Methylobacillus flagellatus KT: one gene and its partner. The protein of the gene in region 1 interacts with the protein of each later gene in a pairwise test. Links are inferred from orthologs where the notes say so. Each region holds a gene or a part of one and is shown on either strand. Other genes may lie near its edges.

The links.
Region 2: the proteins of recA (region 1) and dprA interact in binary tests that used the Bacillus subtilis proteins (3 or more experiments, as listed by UniProt). The link is inferred for Methylobacillus flagellatus KT from one-to-one orthologs.

Annotation. Positions count from the first base shown.
Region 1 is NC_007947.1:580,931-596,923, reverse strand. What follows is about bases 61-2,965. They hold recA (recombinase RecA), read left to right. Parts: upstream 61-948; coding sequence 949-1,983; downstream 1,984-2,965. Other genes in these bases: alaS (alanine--tRNA ligase), read left to right, coding at 2,496-2,965; recX (recombination regulator RecX), read left to right, coding at 1,964-2,431; MFLA_RS02930 (CinA family protein), read left to right, coding at 401-904; MFLA_RS02935 (phosphatidylglycerophosphatase A family protein), read left to right, coding at 61-425. Also shown: more of MFLA_RS02935, read left to right, coding at 1-60; more of alaS, read left to right, coding at 2,966-5,120; MFLA_RS02910 (aspartate kinase), read left to right, coding at 5,187-6,413; MFLA_RS02895 (PLP-dependent aminotransferase family protein), read right to left, coding at 7,119-8,600; MFLA_RS02890 (nuclear transport factor 2 family protein), read left to right, coding at 8,823-9,197; MFLA_RS02885 (molybdopterin-containing oxidoreductase family protein), read left to right, coding at 9,268-11,397; MFLA_RS02880 (ferredoxin family protein), read left to right, coding at 11,425-11,730; MFLA_RS02875 (FAD-dependent oxidoreductase), read left to right, coding at 11,747-13,114; GTP 3',8-cyclase MoaA, read left to right, coding at 13,114-14,103; MFLA_RS02865 (Hsp20 family protein), read right to left, coding at 14,368-14,844; MFLA_RS02860 (DNA topoisomerase IB), read left to right, coding at 15,096-15,993. UniProt on the Bacillus subtilis protein: Multifunctional protein involved in homologous recombination, DNA repair and competence.
Region 2 is NC_007947.1:192,271-203,423, forward strand. Bases 7,811-10,728 are described here. They hold dprA (DNA-processing protein DprA), read left to right. Parts: upstream 7,811-8,718; coding sequence 8,719-9,738; downstream 9,739-10,728. Other genes in these bases: MFLA_RS00980 (LysM peptidoglycan-binding domain-containing protein), read left to right, coding at 7,811-8,647; MFLA_RS00990 (DUF494 family protein), read left to right, coding at 9,840-10,292; metF (methylenetetrahydrofolate reductase [NAD(P)H]), read right to left, coding at 10,345-10,728. Outside these bases: MFLA_RS00945 (sigma-54-dependent transcriptional regulator), read right to left, coding at 1-1,126; MFLA_RS00950 (sensor histidine kinase), read right to left, coding at 1,123-3,249; MFLA_RS00955 (DUF4390 domain-containing protein), read right to left, coding at 3,256-3,795; 16S rRNA (cytosine(967)-C(5))-methyltransferase RsmB, read right to left, coding at 3,800-5,077; zinc metalloprotease HtpX, read right to left, coding at 5,081-5,920; fmt (methionyl-tRNA formyltransferase), read right to left, coding at 6,066-6,992; def (peptide deformylase), read right to left, coding at 6,998-7,501; more of MFLA_RS00980, read left to right, coding at 7,595-7,810; more of metF, read right to left, coding at 10,729-11,153. UniProt on the Bacillus subtilis protein: Protein that helps load RecA onto ssDNA during transformation. Binds cooperatively to circular ssDNA, is able to bridge different segments of DNA. Favors the loading of RecA onto SsbA- or SsbB-coated ssDNA and formation of RecA-DNA filaments.

The DNA of each region.
Region 1 (15,993 bases):
GCAGCGGGCTGGCGCGCAAGGGCCCGGGAACCTGTGGCACATTGATTGCCCTGCCACTATTCGGGCTATTGATGCTGCTGCCGGAGGCAAGCCACCTTCCCATCCTGGCGGCGCTGTTCCTGGCTGGCATCCCGCTCTGCGGCATCGCCGGGCGCAACCTGGGCGTCGACGACCATGGATGCATCGTCTGGGACGAGATCGTGGCTTTCATGCTGGTGCTGGAATTTACCCCTAACGCTTGGGAATGGTGGCTGTACGCGTTCCTGCTGTTCCGGCTGTTCGACATATGGAAACCATTCCCGATCCGAACCCTGGACCGACAAGTACACGGCGGTCTCGGCGTCATGCTGGACGACCTGTTGGCCGCAATCTATGCAATTGCCGTATTGAAAGGAGCACAATGGTGGATGATGCAGAGCTTTTGACAATTTCGCACAAACTGGGCGATACCCTGATCAAGCAGGGCCTCAGGCTCGCACTGGCAGAATCCTGCACTGGCGGCTGGGCCTCGCAGTGCGTGACAGCCGTGCCGGGTAGCTCGTCCTGTTTCGACCGCGGCTTCGTCACCTACAGCAACGAGGCCAAGCAGCAAATGCTCGGCGTGGGCGCCGACACGCTGAGCCAGCACGGAGCAGTCAGCGAGGAAACCGCCAAGGAGATGGCCCTGGGCGCGCTGGCCTACAGCACCGCCGACATTAGTGCTTCCATCACGGGCATCGCTGGGCCGGATGGCGGAAGCGAGCAAAAACCGGTCGGTACCGTATGCTTTGGCTGGGCCCATCGCGATGGCCGGATCATCACCCAAACCCACCACTTCCTGGGCGACAGAGACGCCGTGCGCAGACAGTCTGTCAAAACCGCATTAACCGGCTTGTTGCAGCTTACTTTACCCACTGATTTATGAAATAATTGCAGGCTTTAGCAGGCAACTCGAAAAGGTATTCACTGATGGATGAAAACAGAAGCAAAGCGCTAGCCGCCGCCCTCTCGCAAATCGAGAAACAATTTGGCAAAGGCTCTATCATGCGCATGGGCGACACCGATGTCGCTGCTGACATCCAGGCAGTTTCTACCGGCTCCCTGGGCCTGGACATCGCCCTGGGTATTGGCGGCTTGCCGCGCGGCCGCATCGTCGAGATTTACGGCCCGGAATCCTCCGGCAAGACCACGCTGACATTGTCTGTGATCGCGCAGATGCAAAAGCTGGGCGGCACGGCAGCATTCATCGACGCAGAACACGCGCTCGACCCGGTCTACGCGCAGAAGCTCGGTGTCAATGTTTCCGATCTGCTCATCTCCCAGCCCGACACCGGCGAACAGGCGCTCGAGATCGCCGACATGCTGGTGCGCTCCGGCTCGGTAGATGTCGTGGTGGTCGACTCCGTCGCTGCGCTGACGCCCAAGGCCGAAATCGAAGGCGAAATGGGCGACTCGCACATGGGCCTGCAGGCCCGCCTGATGTCGCAGGCACTGCGCAAGCTCACCGCCAACATCAAGCGCACCAACACCTTGGTCATCTTCATCAACCAGATCCGCATGAAGATCGGCGTGATGTTCGGCAACCCCGAGACCACCACCGGCGGCAATGCACTCAAGTTCTACGCCTCCGTGCGCCTGGACATCCGCCGCACCGGCGCGATCAAGAAGGGGGACGAGGTCACGGGATCAGAAACCCGGGTCAAGGTAGTGAAGAACAAAGTGGCCCCTCCGTTCAAGCAAGCGGAATTCGACATCCTCTATGGCGAAGGTATCTCGCGCGAGGGCGAAATCATCGAACTCGGCGTCAACCTTAAATTGATCGAGAAGGCCGGTGCCTGGTACAGCTACAAGGGCGAGAAGATCGGCCAGGGCAAGGACAACGCGCGCGAGTTCCTCAGGGAGCACCCGGAAATCGCCAATGAGATCGACGCCAAGATTCGCGAGCATTCCAATCTGGCCAACGCCGCGATGACGACGGCACCGGATGAAGAAAGCGACGAATAAGCCTACCACCAGCCTGCGAGAGCGGGCTTTGGCATATCTGGCACGACGAGAATATTCCTATCAGGAGTTGCTGCACAAGCTGAGCCCCCATGCGGGAGAGGAAGACAACCTCCCTGCCCTGCTGGAAGACTTCAAGAAACGCGGTTGGTTATCCGATACCCGTTATACGGAGCAGATCGTACATGCCCGCAAGGGCCGCTACGGCAGCCTGCGCGTGGCGCATGAGCTCAGGCAGCATGGCATCAGTGACGAGCTGATAGGCAAGGCCGTGGCCGAGATGGCCCCGAACGAACTGGAAGCCGCCACGGCGGTTTACCGCAAGAAGTTTCCCCAACCGCCGCAATCACGGGAGGAATGGGCCAAACAGGCGCGCTTCCTGCAAGGGCGCGGCTTCGGTTTTGAAGTGATACGCCAGGTGCTGCGTGGCAGCCCTGAAGATATTGAATGATGCCGGCTATAGACTGTGCACATGGCATTTTGACATTTAACGTTTTGAGCAAGCATACACATCGATGAAGAGCAACCAGATTCGCCAGGCATTCCTGGACTATTTCGCCTCCAAGGGGCACCAGATCGTCAGCTCCAGCTCGCTGGTTCCGGCCGGCGATCCCACCCTGCTCTTCACCAACGCCGGGATGAACCAGTTCAAGGATGTGTTTCTCGGCTTCGACAAGCGCCCCTACACCCGCGCAACCTCATCACAGAAATGTGTACGGGCGGGTGGCAAGCACAACGACCTCGAAAACGTCGGCTATACCGCGCGCCACCATACCTTTTTCGAGATGCTCGGCAACTTCAGTTTCGGTGACTATTTCAAGCGCGACGCCATCCACTATGCCTGGGAATTGCTCACCCAGGTTTTCAAGCTTCCAGCGGATAAACTCACCGTCACCGTCTATGCCGAGGACGACGAAGCCTACGACATCTGGACTAGGGAAATCGGCGTGCCTGCCGAGCGTGTGATCCGCATCGGCGACAACAAAGGCGCGCGCTATGCCTCCGACAATTTCTGGATGATGGGCGACACCGGTCCCTGCGGCCCCTGTACCGAGATTTTCTACGACCACGGCGAGCATATCCCGGGCGGCCCACCCGGCTCACCTGATGAAGACGGCGACCGCTTCATCGAAATCTGGAACAACGTGTTCATGCAGTTCAACCGCGACGAACAAGGCGTCATGCACCCGCTACCCAAGCCTTCCGTCGATACCGGCATGGGCCTGGAGCGCATTGCCGCCGTGCTGCAGGGCGTACACAGCAATTACGAAATTGACCTGTTCCAGAACCTGATCAAGGCCGCCGCCCGCGTCACGAATACCACAGACCTGGACAGCCCGTCACTCAAGGTGCTGGCGGACCATATCCGCGCCTGCAGCTTTCTGATCGCCGACGGCGTCATCCCGGGCAACGAGGGCCGCGGCTATGTGCTGCGCCGCATCATCCGCCGCGCGATCCGCCATGGGTACAAACTTGGAGCAAGACAAGCTTTCTTCCACTTGATGGTTTCTGCCCTTGTGAACGAAATGGGCGACGCCTATCCCGAGCTCAAGAGCGGGGAAGAACGTATCACCAGCATCCTGCGTCAGGAAGAAGACCGCTTCTTCGAGACCATTGAGCACGGCATGGCAATCCTCGAGGCCGAGCTCGAGGAAATGGCGAAGACCGGCAACCACGTGTTCAACGGCGAGACCGCCTTCAAGCTGCACGACACCTTCGGCTTCCCGCTCGACTTGACCGCCGACGTATGCCGCGAGCGTGGCGTGAGCGTGGACTCTGCCGCATTCGACGCTGCCATGGCGCGCCAGAAGGAACAGGCCCGCGCGGCAGGCAAGTTCAAGATGGCAGCCAACCTGGAATACACAGGCAATGCGACCACCTTCCATGGCTACGACACCCTCGAAGCGCAAGGTAAGGTACTCGCGCTGTACAAAGACGGTAGCGCAGTGCCAGCCCTCAATGAAGGCGAACTGGGTGTGGTGGTACTCGACAACACCCCGTTCTATGCTGAATCCGGCGGCCAGGTCGGCGATCAAGGCATATTGAAAGGTGCGGAAGGCATTTTCCAGGTGGAAGACACCCAGAAAATCCAGGCCAGTGTATTCGGCCATCATGGCGTATTGAGCACCGGCACCCTGCGCGTGGGCGACGAAGTCAGCGCACGCGTCGACCTTCTGTCGCGCCACCGCACCATGCGTCACCATTCCGCCACCCACCTCATGCACAAGGCATTGCGTGCAGTGCTCGGCAGCCACGTACAGCAAAAAGGCTCGTTGGTAGATCCTGACAAGACGCGCTTCGACTTTTCGCACAATGCCCCAGTGACTGCCGATGAGATCCGCCGCATTGAAGACATCGTCAATGCCGAGATTCTGGCCAACACACCCACCTTGGCACGCGTCATGCCCATCGACGAGGCACAGAAGACCGGCGCCATGATGCTGTTCGGCGAGAAATACGGCGACGAAGTGCGCGTGCTCGACATCGGCACCTCGCGCGAACTCTGTGGCGGCACCCATGTGAGCCGCACCGGCGACATCGGCCTGTTCAAGATCGTGTCAGAATCCGGCGTCGCCGCAGGCGTGCGCCGCATTGAAGCCGCTGCAGGCGATGTGGCATTGCGCCATATCCAGCAACAGCAGCAGCTGCTCGCCGATGCGGCAGCCTCCTTCAAGGTTCCTGCCATTGAGCTGGCCGGCAAAATCAGCCAGACCTTGGAGCAGATCAAGGCACTGGAAAAAGAACTTGCCCGCCTCAAATCCAAGCTAGCCTCCTCACAAGGTGACGAACTCGCCAGCCAGGCCGTGAACATCGGTGGCATCAAGGTGCTGGCGGCCACGCTGGAAGGCGCAGATGCCAACACCCTCCGCGAAACCATGGACAAGCTCAAGGACAAGCTCAAGACTGCCGCCATCGTGCTCGCCAGCGTCAATGGCGACAAGGTCAGCGTGGCTGCGGGCGTGACCACCGATACGACTGCCAGGATCAAGGCCGGTGAGTTGGTGAATTTCGTTGCGGCGCAGGTAGGCGGCAAGGGCGGCGGCAAACCGGACATGGCCATGGCAGGCGGCAGCGACCCCAGCCAGCTGCCCCGGGCACTCGCCAGCGTTGCTGGCTGGGTAGAGGAAAGACTGAAGTAACAGCCGCCGGCACCTGCATGACGGGCGCCGGTGTTTTATTGATGCACCTTTGATACCGACACAGATATGGCACTTATCGTACAGAAATATGGCGGCACTTCGGTCGCCAATCCAGAGCGCATCGGCAATGTCGCCCGCCGCGTGGCGCGCCACAAGGCGCTTGGGCAGCAGGTCGTGGTCGTGGTTTCCGCCATGTCAGGCGAAACCAACCGCCTGATCAGCCTAGCCAAGGAAGTGATGCCCAACCCCGACCCACGCGAACTGGATGTGCTGGTCTCCACCGGAGAACAGGTCACCATCGCCCTGCTCTCCATGGCGCTCATGGAGCTTGGCGTCAAGGCCAAAAGCTACACGGGTGGCCAAGTCAGCATCGTCACCGATAGCGCCCACACCAAGGCGCGCATCCTCAAGATCGATGAAGAGCGCATCCGCAAGGACCTCGATGCCGGCTATGTCGTCGTCGTCGCCGGTTTCCAGGGCGTGGATGAGCAAGGCAACATCACCACGCTGGGCAGGGGCGGCTCGGACACCACCGGCGTCGCGCTGGCAGCCGCGCTCAAGGCTGACGAGTGCCAGATATATACCGATGTCGATGGCGTCTACACCACCGATCCACGCATCGTTCCCGAGGCGCGCCGACTCAGATCGGTCACCTTCGAGGAAATGCTGGAAATGGCCAGCCTGGGCTCCAAGGTGCTGCAAATCCGTTCAGTCGAGTTTGCAGGCAAGTACAAGGTCAAACTGCGCGTGCTTTCCAGCTTCGAGGAAGAAGGCGAAGGCACGCTGATTACTTTTGAGGACGACAAAGACATGGAACAACCTGTAATATCAGGCATCGCCTTCAACCGCGACGAAGCCAAAATCACCGTACTGGGCGTGCCAGACCGTCCAGGCATTGCCTATCAAATCCTGGGCCCAGTGGCAGACGCCAACATCGACGTCGACATCATTATTCAGAACGTCGGCGCAGATGGCACCACTGACTTCACATTCACCGTCCATAAAAACGACCTGCAAAAAGCATTGAATATCCTGCGTGAGAAAGTACAGCCTCACACCGGTGCCCGTGAAATCATTGGCGACGACAAAACAGCCAAGGTTTCCGTCGTTGGCGTTGGCATGCGCTCGCACGTCGGCATCGCCAGCCAGATGTTCCGTACCCTGGCCGAAGAGGGCATCAACATCCAGATGATCTCCACTTCCGAAATCAAGATCTCTGTCGTTATCGACGAGAAATACATGGAATTGGCCGTACGCGTCCTGCACAAGGCTTTCGGGCTGGAAGAAGTTTAATCAACAATACATTGCTTCAGCGTTGATTTTTGCGGCGTAATCAAGTATTGTTACGCCCTCGTGCGGAGAGCTGGCCGAGTGGTCGAAGGCACTTCCCTGCTAAGGAAGCATACGGGCTTAAACCTGTATCGAGGGTTCGAATCCCTCGCTCTCCGCCACTTTTAAGGCAGTGTGTCAGTGAGATGAAATTTATGCTGGCATTAATTTCATCTTCACGTATAATGCACGCCTCACATACGCGCCCGTAGCTCAGCTGGATAGAGTACTTGGCTACGAACCAAGGGGTCAGGAGTTCGAATCTCTTCGGGCGCACCAAATAAACAAAGGGTTAGCTTAGGCTAGCCCTTTTGTTTTTCTTGCACCTTGAGTCAGGTAGCAGATGTGTCAGCTTGGCTCTTTCAGTATCCTGATGAAGGCGCTTATCAAGCCATTTCCACTCATTCACAAACCATCCTCAAGATGGCCCGCAATGCTTTTACTACACAGTTTACTGCCGCAGTAAAAGCCCCCCCCCAGCCTGTCACGGAACTCTTACGCGAGCGTTTATTGCTCAGTCCCTGTCGTTCTGCATATTCGTTTGCCATGGGACAACGAAATCAACCCACCAAGTATTGCCGTTTAGTAAGTAGCACGGACCAGTCTTGTTCCCATCAATCGCCAATGCCTGGGCAATCAATGAAAACTTCAACGTTAAATCCGACCCGTTCATGGGAAAGATTGATTCCTCATGGCTGAAGCCAAGGTTGATATGCCTCGCTGTATCCGATCAACGTCCAAGTGGTTATACCCTAGCATGACGACCCTATCATAGTTCGGCATGTTCTCGTAATAGCAGGCTGGACTATCTTGTAGTGGATAAACCCCTACCCCGCAACGCTTACCTATTGCTTGAATCTCCATGGCATTTGGCCCGCTCTTATCCACGTGCCAGAGCAAATGTATGCCAGCCTCGGCGCCTGTAATCTTGACGTTTCCAAAATTGTCCCTCAATGCTGCTATCAGCGCGTCGCGCCGTTTATGATTGTTGTACTTTAGTTTGAGCAAGTGATTCTCAAAGCTTCCGCTCATGATGAACTGTGAGAGCGTCGCCTGTTCGAGCCAGGGCGATCCATTGTCCATCAAGCTGCGTACCTTGGTGGCAGGCTCAATGAGGTTTGGAGGTACGACGATATACCCCAGCCTTAATCCAGGTCCAAGGGACCTGGAAAACGAGCTGATATAGATCACACAATTGTTTTTGTCCAATGACCATAATGAGGGTAAAGGTGAGTCCTCATATCTGTAATTCACGTCATAATCAACTTCAACAATATAAGCATTTGATTCTTCAGCCCACTCCAGCAATTCAATCCTTCTTTGCAAACCCATCGTCCCCCCCGTGGGAAACTGATGGGATGGGGTGACATACACCAATTTAACCGGGTGCTTGGGCAGCTGACTCACGTCGATGCCATGCTCATCGACTGGCACCTGGATGATCTTGCCACCATAGCTCTCGAACAAATAAGCCGTACCTCTATAGCAGGGAGCTTCCACCACGATGGGCGTATGGCTATCAATAAACAGGTGAGCAACCAGGCTCAAGCCTTGCTGGCAGCCTGCAACAATCAATACTTGCTTGTGCGAAACCACAATACCCCGAGTGGGGCCAAGAAAATTGGCAATAAGCTGCCGCAAATCCAGCAAACCCGCTGGGTCAAGATACTGACTCATGTTTGTTGCTGCTCCGCCCAGCCGGTCGATCAGCAGTCTTCGCCAGGCTTTTTCTGGGAAAGTATGGGCATCGGTTTTCCCAAGAGTAAAGTCGTATAGCAGCTTCGCATCGAACGACCGATGCAAGCCGGACTGCCCTCTCCCTGAATACGGCAGAGGAAGATTCACACGGCTCTTGGATTCATCGCTAACTTGCACTATCTCTGGCACAAATACGGCGTCTGCAGGAAGCTGGCTGGCAACAAACGTCCCTACCTTGTACTTGGTCACCAGGTACCCTTCCTCAATGAGGGTTTCATATACTTCGGAAATGGTGTTTCGAGAAACCTTGAGTTGCAGGCTCAGCTCTCGAGTGCTTGGCAGGGATGAGCTTGGCTGTAAGTGCCCACTTCTTATCAAGTTGTGGAATTGCGCTATAAGCTGTGATTTCAGTGTGAGATTGCTGGCGGGATCGATACTGAGAACCAACTGCATCTTAGGTCTAACCCTCAATGTTTAGATTGAGCATCAATATTACACCTCTCCATTTGACAACATCCCTTTCCTGCAACTGGCCCTATCGATTAATGATGCTCTGGCACTGTTGCCATCATCATCCTGCCAATAATATCCATATCGTGATCAAGTGAATTAACTCATCAAATCATTCTGATGGTCGCATTGAGAACGTGTTGCCTATTCTAGAGGAGCTGTGCCATGAGTGTAAAAGTAAGTGTGGATGACATTGACGGAATTACAGAAGTCTTAAACGTGTATATGAATGCTGCGGAATCCGGAACTGGCGAAGAGATGTCAGCAGCTTTTCACAAAGATGCCACCATCTTTGGTTATGTAGGTGACAAACTTGCCTTTAATGGTCCAATCAAGGATCTGTATGACTGGCATAACTCGAATGGCCCCGCAAAGAATGTCCAAAGCCGCATCACAAATATTGACATCGTCGGAACAGTTGCTCATGCGAGAGTTGAAGCTGAAAACTGGACCAATTTTAAATTCAGTGATCTATTCCTGCTATTAAAGCTTGATGGAAAGTGGACCATTGTAAATAAAGTATTCCATTTGCACGCATAGTGCGTCGGCCTATTCCATTCAATACTGGCGTAGGCTTTTTCGTTCGGATGTACTCGTTGACTGGAGAAATATGATGGCTAGCGAAACTAAAATCTTCAAAGGCGGATGCCCGCAAGACTGCCCTGACACCTGTGCAATGATTTACTCGGTGGAAGATGGTGTTCTCAAAAGCGTCACCGGTGATCCGGCGCATCCAATTACGCGAGGGGGCTTGTGTGTCAAACTCAAAGATTTTGCGAAGCACCATTACAACCCTGATCGTATTATCTATCCGCAACGTCGTGTTGGCCCAAAGGGTTCAGGCCAATATGAACGCATCAGCTGGACTGAAGCATTAGATGAAATCACTTCAAAATGGAAAGGCATCATTGAGGATTTCGGTTCAGAGGCAATTCTCAATTGCTGCTATTTAGGCAATCAAGGCATCATCAACGGCCTGACGTCGGGCGATGCATTCTTTAATCGCTTGGGAGCCACCATCTCCGAAAAAACATTCTGCGCTTCTGGCTCCTCCACAGGTTACTTGATGACAGTAGGTCCTACAGGAGGGGTCGATCCTGAAAGCTTCGTTCACTCGAAGCTGATCGTCATTTGGGGACAAAACACGATGTCCACCAACCTCCATCAGTGGCCAATCTACCAGGAAGCCAGAGCCAATGGCGCGAGAATTGTGGTGATTGACCCTCAACGAACACGGACTGCCAAAAATGCTGACCTCCATATTCGCTTGAGACCCGGTACTGATGCTGCATTTGCCTTAGGGGTCATGAATGTGCTCATCACAGAAAACCTGGTTGATCAGGATTATATCGATCGCTACACACACGGATATGCTGAACTTAAACAACGCGTATTAGCAGATTACGGTATAGAACGCGTCGCCAATATTACTGGGCTTACAACAGAAACTATCCAACACTTCGCAAGAGAATATGCAGGGACACAACCATCGGTAATTCGCCTGGGTGTTGCTCCTGAACGCAATCGTAATGGCGGTCAATCCATCCGTGCGATATGCAGCTTACCGGCATTAGTAGGCGCATGGCGTCACGTAGGCGGCGGCTTGCTGGAAATGCCGCTTTGGGAATTTCCACTCAAGTATGAGGAGATGTGCCGACCAGACTTTATCAAGCCGGGCACTCGTGTCGCCAACCTTACGCAATTAGGTAAAGTCCTTGAAGAATTCAAGGATCCACCGATCAAGTCACTGTTTGTGAATAACTCAAATCCGGTCTCTCAAGCCGGGGATTCATTCAGATTAGAATCGCAGCTTAAGCGAGAAGATTTATTCGTGGTTGTCAGCGAACATTTCATCACTGATACCGCTAAATACGCAGACATTCTACTCCCAGCAGCCATGCAGGCAGAGCAACTGGAGGTGATGCTGACATGGGGTCATTTTTATCTCACTTACAATGAGAAGGCTATTGAACCGCCTGGCGAATGTGTTTCTAACTCGGAGCTGTTCCGCAGGCTTGCAAAAGCAATGGGGTTCCAAGATAGCTATTGGGACCGGACCGATTACGAGATGTTAAATGATTTTATCGACTGGTCCTCTCCCAAACTGCAAGGCTGGAATATGGAAAAGCTGCGTGAAGCTGGCTACGTAAGTTTGGCAGGTGCCGCCCCTGACAAGCGACTACCTCATGCTGAGGGCAACTTCCCCACACCATCTGGCAAATGCGAGTTTCTGACTACACAAGCCGACAAGGGAAACTTCGTCGTTCCCGTCTGGCGGTCCATGTATGAGGGAATGCAGCCGGGCGAACCCATCGACCCATTGCCCGAGTGGTTGCCCATGCGTGAATCCCCGATCTCCAACCCTGAATTGGCCAAGAAATTCCCTTTAAACATCGTCACACCTAAGGCGCATGCTTTTCTAAACTCACAGTATGCCAACGAGCCTAATCAAAGACACAGACAAGGAGAACAGACGGTCACGATTCACCCTCTGGATGCCGAGGCTCGAGGAATCAACGGCGGGGAAATGGTCCGGGTTTTCAATGAGCGCGGTAGCTTTAAAGGAAAAGCCGTGATCAGCGACGATACTTTGCCTGGTATGGTGGTGGCATTTCTGGGTTATTGGCATGAGCATAATCATGGTTCAGCAGTCAACGCTATCAGCTCTAGCGAATTTTCCAATCTGGGCCATGCTCCTAGCTTCTCCGACAACCTCGTCCAAGTAGAGCTCGCTGCATAAACCTAAAGCCAGAATGAGGTGAATATAATGACTACCGTTGTTACCGATAATTGCCTGAAGTGTAGATTTACCGAGTGTGTGACCTCTTGCCCGGTATCAGCATTCCGGGCAGGTCCTGAGATGCTGTATATTGACTCTGAAACCTGTATTGACTGCGGAGCCTGTGTCCCCAAATGCCCGGTGCAGGCAATCTACGAGGACCTTGATCTTCCGGAAGACATGCTGCAATGGATAGATATCAATGCTTCAGAAGCCAAGTTATGGCCAAAAATTACTGCCAAGGATGTTCCGCTCGAAGGCGCCCTGGATCGCAAGCAGTCGTTAGGCTTTTAGGGAGAGTATTAAAGAAATGACAGGACCCAACAGCAAGACGCAGGTCGCAGTCATCGGAGCCGGGCCCAGTGGATTTTATGTCGCAGAAGCATTTGCCAATCAGTGCACAGATGTTGAAGTCACCATGATTGAAAAGCTACCCTGCCCTTATGGACTAGTAAGATATGGGGTTGCACCGGATCACCAGAAATTAAAGTCAGTCACCTCGACATTAGATGCAATCGCTGAATATCCACAGGTGAAATATCTAGGCAATGTCACGCTTGGACAGGATATTAGTCTTGAGGAATTACAAAGTTTTTTCCACATCGTCGTACTTACTACAGGGATGCCAAACAGTACTAGCCTTGGTATCCCAGGAGAACATTTACCAGGTGTTCACCCCGCTACCAGTTTTATAGGTTGGTACAACGGCCATCCAGACTTCCAGGACACATCATTTGACTTGGCTTCGCCAGCGGCCGTAGTGATCGGTCATGGCAATGTGGCAATCGATGTGGCTAGAATTCTTTCAAAATCGATTGATGAACTGCGAAAATCCGATATGACCGAGGCTGCACTTTCCGTACTCGCGGAAAGCCAGATCAAGACGGTCCATCTTGTCGGCCGACGCGGCCCCGTACAGGCTAAATTCACACCAAAAGAAATCCATGAGCTAGGCAAGCTCGAGAATTGCTTAGTTTCAATTGACCCGAAGCATCTGGATATCAACCTGTCAAGTTCCGTCGAACTGAATGATGTCACGAATGCCTTGGGAAGGAAGAATTTTTCAATTTTCCAAGAATTTGGCAAGCATTTCGGATTAAGCAGCGATAAAAAACAAATTGTCATCGACTTCATGATGAAGCCCAAAGCATTTATTGGCGAAAACAAGTTGCAAACTGTCCGGTTCGACATTACCTCGCTAGAAGGACCTGCATTCAAGCAGTCCGTCATTGCAACAGGGAAAACATCAGATATTCATGCAGGTTTAGCTTTCAGCTGTGTAGGCTTCAAAGGGACTGCGTTTCCCGGACTGATGACTAGCGAGGCTAATGGTGCACTGAAACATTCACGATCAGGGCTCCTTTCCGAACTCGGGGTTAAAATCCCCGGCCTGTATGCTGCTGGCTGGGCTAAGCGAGGCCCGCAGGGAGTGGTGGGTACCAATAGGGAATGTGCACAAGACACCGTCGTCCATATCATGGAGGATATCGATCAGCTGATCAAAGCCCCCAAACCAGGGCATCCTGCTCTGGTCAGCCTGTTGGGTGAGCGGAATATCCAATGTGTGACATTTAGCGACTGGAAGGTGATTAATGCTAAAGAGATAGAAAGGGGAAAATCCCTTGGCAAACCTCGCGAAAAATTCACCTCTGTTGCGGATATGCTCGCCTGCATTTAATGGTTGATTCAGCATCTCATTTAACAGACCCTTTTGGGCGCAGAATTAATTACTTAAGACTGTCAGTCACTGATCGCTGTGATCTGCGGTGTCATTACTGCATGCCGGTTGGGTTTTCTGATTATGAAATACCAGATAACTGGCTAACATTTGAAGAAATCGAGCGTGTGGTCAATGCATTTGCAAAGCTCGGCGTTAACGCCGTCAGGGTCACTGGCGGTGAGCCATTGCTTAGAAAAGATTTAGCCACTCTCATTTCCAATCTTTCAAGAATCAATGGTTTGTCTGATATCTCCCTGAGCACCAATGGAACACAACTTGCTCGATATGCTAAGGACCTCAAGACTGCCGGCCTCCATCGCATCAACGTAAGCCTGGATAGTTTGGACCCCATTGAGTTTAGCAACGTATGTGGTCGAGACGTGCTAAATAAAGTCTTAATGGGGTTAACGGCGGCGCAAGAATCCGAATTTGACTTGATCAAAATCAATACTGTCTACTCGCCTAACACATCCATTGAAACAATAGAAAACCTTGTTGAATATTCAATCCGAAACCGCTTCACTTTGAGGCTCATTGAAGTGATGCCAGTGGGTAACACTGGACGGAGCACCGGCCCAACGCATTTGGATAGGGTCAAAAAGCATTGTCAATCAAAATACAATCTGGTGGAATCGATTGATCGTGGCCCTGGTCCCGCTAAATATCTGGTCTCGGCCGATGGAAAATTCAAAATGGGGTTTATTACCCCGATGTCCAGCCACTTTTGTGACACGTGTAATAGGGTCAGACTATCTGTCGATGGCACCATCTATCTGTGCTTAGGCCAGAATGATAAATACGAGCTGAGGCCACTGCTTCGCTCTGGGATATCCGATGAGGACCTGATGGAAGCGATTCGTCTGGCAGTGACCTACAAACCCGAACGTCATGAATTCAATGAGCATCCAGATAAAATCATTCGGATCATGGCGAAGACTGGCGGTTAATATTCATCTTAAGTTGTAAAAATGCCGCTTTATTGCGCAAAACCTTGGTGAAGTAGGTGTAGTCTGCTCTGACACCTCGGACGTGATTGATAGGGCTGTTTGGAAAAGTGGGCAATCGGCCGCCATTGGATTTGGTTACGTGACGAACTACCATCATCAGGACAATGCTAATGCATGGACGTGGCTCAAGGCTTTTTTATCCACTGCATAAAATAAAAAGGGCCAGCAAATGCTAGCCCTTACGTTTTCCGGAGAACGGAAGAATCAAGCTGCTTGGCGCTCTTCCAGCAGCTTTGGCTCCTTCTCCACCTTGATGTCGATCTTGCGTGGCTTGAGGGCCTCGGGCACTTCGCGCACCAGTTCAATCGTCAACAAGCCCTTGTTCAATGAAGCATTGGTCACCTTCACATGATCAGCCAATTGGAAGGTATGCTCAAAGTCGCGGGCGGCGATTCCCTGGTGCAGGTAATTACGTGACTTTTCTTCAGTGTCCTTGACCTGACGACCCCGGATCTTGAGCTTTTGCTGCTCAGTTTCGATATGTAGCTCTGATTCATCAAATCCTGCTACGGCCATCACGATTTTGTACTTATCTTCACTAATCAGTTCAATATTGTAAGGTGGGTAGCTGATGTCATTCTCGCTACGCTGGGCCTCAGCAATTAATTGGGCCAATCGATCAAAACCAATAGCAGAACGATACAGTGGCGAAAAATCAAATGTACGCATGATGTCATCCATCCTTTCTGATTAAGCGATTGAACAGGCAGACCCCGTAAAGAGCATCTGCTTGGTTTACACAATAGGGATCGTCATTTATTTTTCAAGAGGGTGTTCGCGACGAAATTGAACCGGAATTGATTCCAGGCGCTGTTGCATTCGCTCCCCCTGTCCGCACCATTGAAGCTCAATACTTGATCATCGGGTTGCCTGGCACTTTTTAATACCTTTACCGGTCATTATCTCTGCCCACCACCTTGCGGAGTTGAGTGATGCCGGATATCAAGAAGGAGAAGTGTGCAACACAACTCAGTGAAACGCTGGGCAGCGAGCTGCATGGCGACATGGCGCTGTCAGCGCAAGCCGCGCGTCTGCGCTATATGCAGGATGATAAGCCCGGCTTTGGTCGCAAGCGGACAGCGAAGGGATTTCGCTATGTGGATACGCAGGGCCGACCGATCAAGGACGAAAAGCAGCTGGCCCGCATCCGCTCGCTTGCCATCCCCCCGGCCTGGGAAAAAGTGTGGATATGCCCCTATGCCAACGGGCACTTGCAAGCTACCGGCTACGACGCCCGGCAACGCAAGCAGTACCGCTACCACAAGGCATGGCGAGCGATCCGAGATAAAGCCAAGTTCGAGCACATCATCGATTTTGCCCTGCACCTGCCGGCCATCCGGGAGCACATAGATGCCGACCTAGCGCAACCCGGTCTGACCCGTGACAAGGTACTGGCCCTGGTGGTTTCCTTGCTGGAAACCACGATGATACGCGTCGGTAACGACGAATATGCGCGCAGCAATCGCTCATTCGGACTGACCACCCTGCGCAACCGCCACGTGGAGGTCAACGGAGGACGGATCGCCTTTCGCTTCAAGGGCAAGAGCCGGGTAGAACATGCGATCGAGATTCAGAATGCCAGGCTGGCGCGGCTGGTGCGCAAGATCACGGAGTTGCCTGGGCAGGAGCTGTTCCAGTATATCGATGACGACGGCAAGCGTCATGCCATCGACTCCAGCGATGTCAACGACTACCTCAAGCGCATTACCGGGCGCGACTACACGGCCAAGGATTTCCGCACCTGGTCGGGCACGGTGCAGACCTTCCACACGCTATCGGCCGCCGAGCCGTTCGAGAACCAGTCGCAGGCCAAGAAGAACGTGCTGGCCG
Region 2 (11,153 bases), 390 kb from region 1 along the record:
CCCTGAGTGGCTGGTCAAGGTCGATGGCCAAGGAGGTGGCAGCGGTATGACCGGCATTGTCCAGATGCATCTGTGCAAACTGTCCAATCACCCGGTTGACGTCTGCCAAGGTGATTTTTTCTCCTAGCGAGGTTTGCACAAGGTTGCGGATCACGCTGTCCAGCTGGGCGAGGTTGCCCGGCCAGTCAGCGTTACGCAACGCATTGAGCGCTGCAATATCGAACTCGCGGTAGGCGGCTTCGCCAGTTTCCACCATGAGGGTGACCATGGACCGGGCCAGGTCGGGAATGTCCTCGCGATGATCCTCGAGGGCCGGCACGCTGACAGTCGTAATGGAGAGCGCCTGCAGCAGGTTGCTGTCGAACGTGCCCTCCTGCACCAGTTGTGGCAGGGCGCGCGCAGTGCCGCATATCACGCGCACGTCATATTTTTCCGCCTTGGACAGCATGAGCAGCAGCCCCTTTTGCTCAGTCTTGTTCAGTTCGGCAACTTCCGGAATGAAAATCAGGCCATCGCTGGCATGTTCCAGCAATTCCAGCGGGGCTGAAGCCAGGCGCTCGGTTTCGCTAAGTTCCAGCCAGGGCGTGCCTGGCTGGTGCAAAAAGCGGGCGCAGAGTTCCAGGCCGCTGCCCTTGGCCCCGATCAATAGTAGGGCGGATCTGAGGTTGGCAACTTGTTCCAGGCGCTGGCGCAGTTCCGAGATGACGGGACTCTTGCCCAGATTGAGCAGATTCATGTCGGAGCGCGGCAACTGTTCGCCATGCTTGAGCGCTGCATTGACGGTCTTGAGCAGCTTTTGCAGTGCGATGGGTTTTTCCAGGAAGTCGAATGCGCCGATGCGGGTGGCCTCAACCGCCGTGTCGATGGTGCCGTGCCCGGACATCATGACGACGGGCATGGTCAGCAGGCCGCTGTTGCCCCATTCCTTGAGCAGGGTAATGCCGTCACAGTCCGGCATCCAGATATCGAGCAGGACCAGGTCAGGCCGGGCCTGCTGGCGCCAGGTACGGGCTTCCGCTGCATTCTCGGCCAGCCGCACCTGGTAGCCTTCATCCTGCAAAATATCCCTTAACAATTCGCGGATGCCGATTTCGTCATCCACGACCAGTACTTGCCTTGCCGTCATTGCTTCCGCTCCGCTATTGGTATGGTGACGGTGACAATTGCACCGCCCGATTCCAGGTTTTCCACTTTGATACTGCCTTTGTGTTCTTCGATGATTTTCTTGACGATGGCGAGCCCCAGGCCGGTACCATGCCGCTTTGTCGTCATGTAGGGTTCAAACGCGTGGGAAAGTATTTCCAGCGGGAAGCCCGCACCATTATCCTTGACGCATAGTTTGACGCATTCGTTCGCCAATCTGCAGGAAATGACGATTTCTGGCTGCGGATGGCGCTCCAGCGCATCCTGTGCATTCTGCAGCAGATTGTGCAGGACTTGGCGCAACATGGTCGCATCGCCGTGCACCGTGGGCAGTTCTGGAGGAATGTCCACCCGGATCTGGATAGAGGTTGCTTCGTACAATGCCAGTACGTCCTGGACCAGCTGCCTGAGATCCACGGTATCGAGGCTGAGGGCCGGTAGGCGGGCATATTCGCTGAATTCGTTGACCATGGCCTTCATGGCATTGACCTGGCTGACGATCGTGGTCGTTGCCCGGCTCAGCATTTCTGCATCCGCCTTGCTCAGCTTGGCTGCCAGTTTGTGCTCGATACGCTCGGCAGAAAGCTGGATCGGCGTAAGCGGGTTCTTGATTTCGTGTGCCAGCCTGCGTGCCACTTCCGCCCAGGCGGCATCACGCTGGGCCTGCGCCATTTGCGTGATATCGTCGAATACCACCACAAATCCGCTGTCTGGCCCATCCGGCAATCGCGTTCCCCGAACCAGCAATACCTGCTTGCCCTGGCTCGTGCTGATTTCCATCTGCTCCTGCCACTCAGAGGCGGAATCCGCCTTGAAATAGACCTGGATGCGGTTGACGAAACTTGCCAGGGTTTCCTGCTGGTGGGCGAGGAGATCCAGTGGCTGGTTGAGGGTTTCTTCGGTCAACCGGACGCCGAGGATGTGGGAGGCTGCATAGTTGAATGTGCGTAGCTGACCGTGCTCGCCTAGCACCAGCACTCCGGAGGAAAGGTGGGCGAGGATGGTTTCGAGGTAGCCGCGCGCTGCTTCGAGCCGGGCCCGATTGCGATCGGCGGCCTGGGTAGCGTCGTTGAGCTGGCGGGTCATGCTGTTGAATGATTGCACGAGGATGCCGAGCTCGTCCTTGCCATGTGCAGGCAACACCGTGTCGTAATCGCCGCGGGCGATGGCACGCGTGCCTTCGGCGAGGATGCCCAGCGGGGCGGAAAGCCGCCGACTCAGCAGGAAGGCGAATGCAATCGACGATAGCATGGCCAGCATCAATACCAGCGTCAGCGTCAGTGCAAACACCTCCTTGAGGGATTCCCGGCTGAATGAAAGCTCCTGGTAGTCCTCATAGACATCCTGCACGGCTTCTGCCGTTTCCGACAAGGATTTCGGTACCGGTTGCAGTAGCTGCAATATGCGGGTTTCTCCTGCCATGTCGTTCATCGTCACCGGTGCCAGCACCCGCAAATACAAGCCTTTGCCGAGAATAGGCTCTATGACGCCGTAGATATGCTGGCGCCCCTGGCGCAGCTGCGGGATGTTGGGCAGGTCGGGCAAGAAGCTTGACGGATCGCCGCTGGAGAAAGCCAGGATGCGTCCTTGTACGGTCAAGAGCACGGCATCGCGGACGCCGCTTTTCTCCCGCAAGTCGTTGAGCACGCTCAGGTGCAGGTTGCTGGGCTGGAATGCCAGCGACAACGCCATGGTTTCCGCCTTGTCCTCAAGGTCGGAAAGCATGATATCCAGGGCGCTTTGTCCTAGCCGTAAGCCGCCTTCAAGCGCCGCTTCCACCTTGACGTTGAACCAGGATTCGATGGACCGTGTCAGGAAGTTGACCGATACCGCATACACGATGACGCCCGGAATGATGGCCATGAGGGCAAAACTGCCGAGCAGACGCAGGGTCAGCCGGCTGCCCATGATGCTGTTGCGCATCTGGCGGTATAGCCGCCAGAGCTGGAAGCCGATCAACACGATCAGGGCCACAGCCAACGCCAGGTTCAGCACCAGCAGCAGGTTGTAGTAATTGCCCGCGGAAGCGCTGCGGGTGCTGGCGTGGGAAAGCAGGTACAGTAGTACCGCCCCCAGGACTGCGCTGATGAAGACGATGTACTTCATGTCTGTTTACGGATTGAGCGCGGGCGTCCAGCGGAAGCGCTCGGAAGCCATGTTCCAGTCTTCCGAACTCAATGTATCCACCTGCAATGCCTTTGGCAGCTTGGATTGATCCAGGCGCATGCGCAGCCCAGCCTGGTAGGGCTCACCTTTTTTCAACAGGCTGCCGTCAATGACTTGCCAGTTCCGCAGGCGTGAGATTTCTTCCTTGGCTTCCTGGATGCTGGCAAACGAGAGCTGGTGCCCATCGCGATTGACCAGATATTGCCGGGACAGGGCATGATAGCTTAGCGATACCTTGCTCGTCAGGCTGACAATTTCATCATCGAACCAGTAACGGCGGGGCGAGACAAGCTGGAATTCCACAAGGAAATTCAATGGCACCCCTTTGTTGACGGCTTCCTCCAGCCCAGGACTGAGTGTGAGGTCGAAGTCTGCATCCAGCAGGTAATCGCCATCCTCGGAGGCGACCAGCTCTGCGGATTCGATAGACAGGCTGCTTTGAATGGCGATGGCCTGATAGCTGACCAAAGCCAGCAATAAAAACAACAGCCTAAACTTTCTGCAGTAAAGCGTAAAAGAAGCCGTCATGTTCTGTACCGGGCAGTAATTGTCCTTGATTGGATTGTAAAGTGCCGTGCTTGCATGGCATCTGGCGTGCGTCGGGCTGGGTTTGCAGGAAACGCGCGATCTGTTGCTGGTTTTCCTCGTGGAATACCGAACACGTGACGTAAAGCAATTTACCACCCTTTGCCAGCAGCCGCCACAGACCCTGCAATATTAAGCGCTGTTGTTCGGCAAATGCCGCAATATCTTGCTCTCGCCGCAGCCACTTGATGTCTACGTGGCGGCGCACGATGCCCGAGGCGCTACAGGGCACATCGGCCAGGATGCGATCATAGGGCATGCCGTCCCACCACGCATCTGGGTTGGCGGCATCGCCTTGGACCAAGCTGGCAGATAGCCCTAGGCGTTCCAAATTCTGCTGGACGCGCAGCAGGCGATGGGCGTCGTTATCCATGGCTGTCATTCGTACATCTGCCAGCTCAAGCACATGACCGGTCTTGCCACCAGGGGCGCAACAGGCGTCCAGTACACGCATGCCATCGGCGACATCCAGCTCCATCGCGGCAAACTGGGCGCCCCAATCCTGGACCGAGGCATGGCCTGCCTCAAAACCTGGCAGGCGGGTGACCGGCACAGCAGACTCCAGCATGACGGCCTGTTCGTCCAGCGTACGGGCATTCAGCCCCGCTGCCCGCAATCTTTCCAAATAGCTTGCGGCATCATCATGGCGGCGATTTACGCGCAAGGTCATGGGAGGATGTTGGTTGCCAGCTTCCAGCATGGACTGCCAATGGACCGGGTATTGTTGCCGGAGTTTGTTGATCCACCATTGCGGATAGGAGTATTGAGCGACTTCGTCGTCGGCGATTCGCCGTTCCAGCATAGCGCGTTGGCGAAGGAAATTGCGCAGGACGGCGTTGACCAAGCCCTTGGCCCATGTTTTCCTGGTTTTCGCGGCGGCCAGCACAGCCTGGTTGACCACAGTGTGCGCACCGGCCCTGTCATAGACAAGCTGATACAGGCTGACCAATAGCAAGTGATGGATGAAGGCGTCGCTCAATGGTTTCTGCAGCAACTGTTGGAGTAACGCCTCCAGCCGTGCGTAGAAACGCAGCGTGCCGTAGGTCAAGTCTTGACTGGCGGCACGCTGCTGGGGCGTGATGTCGCGCTGGTGCTGGAACAATGTTTCCAGCACAACGGAAAGATTGCGCCCATCAAGCACTTGCCCGACGGCTTGCGCGGCAAGTTGCTGCGAAACCTGCACTGGTCAGGCAGCCATTGCCATGAGGCGCTTGATGCGTTCCTCGGTTTGCGGGTGAGTGCTGAACAGGCCCTTGATGCCCTCGGCTGACAGCGGGTTGATAATCATCATTTGCGCAGTCTCCGGATGTTGCTCTGCCGCTTCCAGTGGAACCTTGCGTGCGTAATTGTGGATTTTCTGCAATGCGGCGGCGAGCGCGGTAGGGTCCTTGCAGATTTCCGCCCCGGCACGGTCCGCCTCGAATTCGCGCGCGCGGGAAATCGCCATCTGGATCAGCATGGCCGCGATCGGGGCCAAGATCATGATCAGCAGTGCGACTGCCGGGTGCACATTGCGATCCCGGCCGTGCGCGAACAACATGCCAAACTGCGCAATTGAGGAAATGGCACCGGCAATGGTGGCAGAAATGGTCGAGATCAATGTATCACGATGCTTGATATGCGCAAGCTCGTGCGCCATCACGCCGCGAAGCTCCCGCTGAGTGAGGATACGCATGATGCCAGTGGTGGCCGCTACTGCGGCATTTTCGGGATTGCGGCCCGTCGCGAAGGCGTTTGGCTGATCTTCGTCGATGATATAGACCTTGGGCATTGGCAGGTCGGCATTCTGCGCCAGTTCCCGCACCATGTTATACAGTTCGGGGGCCGTGCTGGCATCGACCTCTCGGGCTTTGTACATCTTGAGCACAGCTTTGTCGGAAAACCAGTAGGCATAGATGTTCATCGCGCCTGCCAGCAGCAAGGCAATCAGCATGCCGCTTGCACCACCCAGTGCTGCGCCTACCGAGCCAAACAGCACGACTATCCCCGCCATGAGGATGGAAGTCTTGAGCCAGTTTCCTAACATTGTTGAGCTACTCCATTCTGTTATTTGGGCGATGACCGCCCTCTGTGACTGTTCTTGATTCCCCACTTAGATAGTGGTCAAGAGGGAAAATTCAAGCATACATGCAGGATTTCTGTCGATGAGGCTGAGCATGCAGCTGCGGGCGTCAGCTGCCGAACCTGTCGCCCGGGCAGAGCGGGTTGCCTGCCAGGAAATCCTTTGCCTGCAGGCGCTTGCCCCCCGGCAGTTGCAGCTCATCTATGCGTAGCAGGCCACGTCCGCATCCCACCAAAATGCCGTTGTCCACGGAGGCGATCATGCCTGGCTCTGCAGTGCCGGATACTGCTTGCGCCATCCAAATGCGGCAAGTTTCACCCTTCAACGTACTGTGTGCCACGGGGAAGGGATTGAAAGCGCGAACTTGCCTTGAAAGCTCGTCGGCGTTTTTGCGCCAGTCGATCACGGCCTCTGCCTTTTGCAGTTTTTGCGCATAGGTGACTAGGCTTTCGTCTTGGGGCTCGGCTTCCAGCCTGCCTTCCCGCTCCAGCTTGTCCATGGCCTGGAGCATGAGTTCAGCACCGATTTCCGCCAGGCCGTCGTGCAGGGTTTGTGCGGTATCGTGCTCCGTGATCGGCAAAGTGCCGCGCAATATCATCGCGCCTGCATCCAGCGCAGGCACTACTTCCATGATTGTGACGCCGGTCTCCTTGTCGCCTGCGAGCAGGGCACGCTGGATAGGTGCGGCGCCACGCCAGCGCGGCAATAGCGAGGCATGGATGTTGTAGCAGCCATAGCGCGGCATGCTGAGCACGGTCGCCGGGATAATGAGGCCATAGGCGGCAACGACGAGTGCATCGGCATGTTCTGCCGCAATCCTGGCCTGGACTGCTTCATCCTTGAGCGTTTCTGGTTGCAATAGCGGAATGCCGTGTTCCAGCGCAAGACTTTTGACCGGGCTGGGCTTCAGCTTCAAGCCCCGGCCTGCAGGGCGGTCAGGCTGGGTCAGCACTAGGCTGACCTCATGGGAGGATTGAATCAAGGCTCTCAGTGCAGGCACTGCGAAGTCGGGAGTGCCAGCGTAGATGATTTTCATGTCGATCAGGCCCGCTCGCGCTGGCGTTTCTTGAGCTTGTTCTTGATACGGGTCTGCTTGAGGCTGGAGAGATACTCAACAAATACCTTACCCAACAGGTGGTCGATTTCATGCTGGATGCAGACAGCGAGCAAACCATCGGCCTTCAGCGTAAATGGCTTGCCATGTTCATCCAGGGCCTCCACCGTGACTTCTGCCGCACGCGTGACGGGCTCGTAGATCCCGGGCACGGAAAGGCACCCTTCCTCGTATTCCTGGCTGCCGCACTGACTGACGATCTTGGGGTTGATGAACACCTGCAGTGCAGATTTGTCTTCGGACAGGTCAATGACGATCACTTGCTTATGCACGTCGACCTGGGTTGCTGCCAGCCCGATGCCAGGTGCGGCGTACATGGTTTCGGCCATGTCGCGCACTAGCTGGCGGATGTCGTCATTGACTTCCTCTACTGGCGCTGCCACTTTGTGCAGGCGCGGATCGGGATAGGTCAGGATGTCTAGAATTGCCATAGAATGCTTGATTGATTAATAGATTGATTGCAGAATCCAGTGCAAGTTTCAGAAATTAAATGAATCCTTACGCCTGCCGTTAAGATACATACCATGTATAAATACATTATAACGCTGCTCATGCTTTGTTGCCCGATTTTGCCTGTCCTGGCGGATGAGGTAAAGCTGCAACCTCATCATCCTGATCGGTATGTCGTGGTAAAAGGGGATACGTTATGGGGAATCGCTGGGCGCTTTCTCAAAGATCCCTGGCAGTGGCCGCAGGTATGGAAAATGAACCGCGAGCAGATCAAGAACCCTCATTTGATCTATCCTGGCGATGTCGTGATGCTCGATATGAGTAGCGGTTCTCCGCAATTGCGCCTGCTGCGCGAAACGGTGGCCAATCCCGAGGTAACCTTAACTCCTGGCATTCGTACTGAACAGCTGGATGTCGAAGCAATCCCGACGATTTCTCCCCGTATCATCGCTCCTTTCCTGAGCCAGCCGCTGATCATCGAAAATGACGGCCTCAAAGACGCGCCAAGGATTATCGCAGGACCGGAAAACCGCGTGGTACTGAGTCCGGGCTCCCGCATCTATGTCGACAAGATTGACGAAGGGGAGGGAACCTTGTGGAATATCTACCGTACGGGCAAGACGTATATCGACCCCGAGACCAAGGCAGTACTCGGTACGGAGGCGATTTACCTGGGAGATGCAAGGATTAGCAAGTATGGTGAGCCTGCCAGTGGCGATATCGTCAGCGCCAAGGAAGAGATATTCGCCAACGATAAACTGGTGGCAGCGCCCGAGAGCCTGCAAACCAATTTTGTGCCGCAGGCGCCGGAGGACGATGTCCAGGGGCGCATCCTCTCCATCTATGGCGGGGTGGCTGAAGCCGGGCGGAATACCATCATTGCCATCAGCAAGGGAAGTGACGACGGGCTGGAGCAAGGACATGTGCTTGCTATCAACCGTAATGGCCGGGTCATTAAGAACCCTGGTTACGACAAGAAGAACAAGAAAGGCTCAGAGAACATCAAGCTCCCCAACGAGCGTATCGGGCTCGCCATGGTGTTCCGCACTTTCGACAAGATATCCTACGCGCTGATCATGCAGGCCACCGAACCAGTCAATGTGCTGGATGTGGTGGAGAAGCCATAGGCGGCACCCGACCAGAGGAGGCCGGGCTGTGGGTCAGCCTGAGCCTGGTGCCTGGCCTTGGTGGCCAAGGTTTGTGTCGGTTGCTGGCAGCTTTGGGGTCTCCCGAGCAAATCTACAGCGCCAGCAGGCAGCAACTGCGCGATATTGTGCCGGATGCCGTGGCAAGTGCTATCGCCAGCGGCCCGGATCCTGAGCAGCAGGCCATGATCTCCGCCTGGCTGTTGCAGCCAGGAAACCACTTGCTGACCTTGGCCGATGCTTGCTACCCGCAATCGCTCCTCGATATTCCCAACCCTCCGCCCCTACTGTATGCAAAAGGGCGGCTGGAATTGCTCAAGATGCCGTCGATCGCGGTGGTGGGGAGCCGCAACGCCAGCCCACAAGGGGAGAAAAACGCCGAGGATTTCGCTGCCGCGTTGAGTAGGCAGGGTGTATGCATTGTCAGTGGCATGGCCTTGGGTATCGATGGCGCTGCGCACAAAGGCGCTTTACAGGTCGGTGGCGCCACAGTTGCAGTCGTGGGTACCGGCCTGGATATTGTTTATCCAGCCCGGCACCGTGCGTTGGCACACCAGATTGCTGAGCAAGGTTTGATCATTTCCGAGTTTGCATTGGGAACGCCTTCCCGTGCGCAGAATTTTCCGCGCCGCAACCGCATTATCAGTGGCCTGAGCCAGGGTTGCCTGGTAGTCGAGGCCAGTCTGCAGAGCGGCTCGCTCATTACGGCGCGGCTTGCGGCAGAACAGGGGCGCGAGGTGTTCGCGATACCCGGCTCCATCCATTCCCCCCATGCCAAGGGGTGTCATCAGCTGATCAAGCAGGGCGCAAAGCTGGTGGAAAGCACGCAGGACATCTTCGAAGAGATGAAGATGTTTCCGAAACCCATTCCGGATGCCATCGATACTGTGCAGCCTGCAGGAAGCGTGCATGACCCGTTGCTTGAAGCACTGGGCTACGACCCGGTCAGCCTGGATACGCTCGCTGCAAGAAGCGGCTTGACGACTGAGCGCCTTTCGGCCATGCTGTTGGTGCTGGAGTTGGAAGGTAAGGTAACCTCTCTACCGGGAGGGCGTTTCCAGCGCATCGCCTAATTCTGTGAACAATATCAACACAATGTCATGGCGATTCTCAAGGTTTGCCAAGTGAGTGGATATATCACAGGATCACCCGGGTCATTTTGATTGGGGAATGTATGTTCGAAGTCCTGGTGTATATGTTTGAAAACTACTTTGAGTCAGATATCCATCCCGACCACGAAACACTTTCTAAGGAATTATTCGCAGCAGGCTTCGACCAGGAAGACATCAACGGTGCTTTTGATTGGTATAGCGCCCTGGAGTCGATGTCTGAGGAGAGTGATGCGCAGCTTGGCACCGCTGGCATCCGGATCTACAGCGAAGCTGAGACCAAGAGGCTGAGTGCCGACAGCTTGAGTTTCATGATGTTTCTCGAGCAGGCCAAGGTGCTGACGCCAGCACAGCGTGAGTTGGTCATCGACCGCGCGATGGCATTGTCACAACCTGAAGTCGGCCTGGAAGAGACGCGCTGGATCGTATTGATGGCGCTGTGGAATCAGGACAAGGCGAACGACTACCTGTTTGTCGAGGACGCCATGTTCAACGATAACCGTCCGACCTTGCACTGAGGCGGTATTCCAGCATTACAATCCGGAGGCAGTCCCGCCTCCGGCGCATCCTTTATTTGTCCCCTGCACCTAATTGCTCAAGAATGGAAGCAATGGTGCCCGCCTGGTTAAGTGTGTAGAAGTGCAGCCCAGGGGCGCCACCGGCAAGCAGTTGTTCACATAAGTCCTCGACTACTTCGGTGCCGAAGGCGCGCAGCGAAGCGAGGTCATCCCCGTAATCTTGCAGTCTCAGTCTCAGCCAGCGAGGAATTTCCGCGCCGCACACGCTGGAAAATCGCGCGAGCTGGGTGAAGTTGTAGATGGGCATTACTCCTGGCACGATGGGAATGTCGACAGCTGACTTTTCGCACTGGTCCACGAAGCGGAAATAGGCATCGGCATTGTAGAAATATTGGGTAATGGCGCTGTTGGCGCCTGCATCCACTTTTTGCTTGAAATGCCTGATATCCGCGCTGGGTGATGAGGACTCCGGATGGAACTCGGGATAGGCTGCCACCTCGATTTCGAACCAGTCACCGGTTTCCTCGCGGATGAAGGCAACGAGTTCGCTGGCGTAGCGGAAATCTCCGGTACTCACTTCGCCAGAGGGAATGTCTCCACGCAATGCCACTAGGCGCTTGATGCCTTGGGTCTTGTATTGTGTGAGCAAGGTGCGGATTTCCGCCTTGTCCGCTGAAATGCACGATAGGTGCGGTGCGCCTTCGTATCCTGCCTGCTGGATATCGATGACGGTTTCCAGGGTGCGGTCGCGCGTCGAGCCGCCCGCGCCGAATGTGACGGAGAAGAACTTGGGATTGAAGGCGGCAAGCTGGTCGCGCGCCACGCGCAGCTTGGCCATGCCTTCTGCCGTCTTGGGCGGGA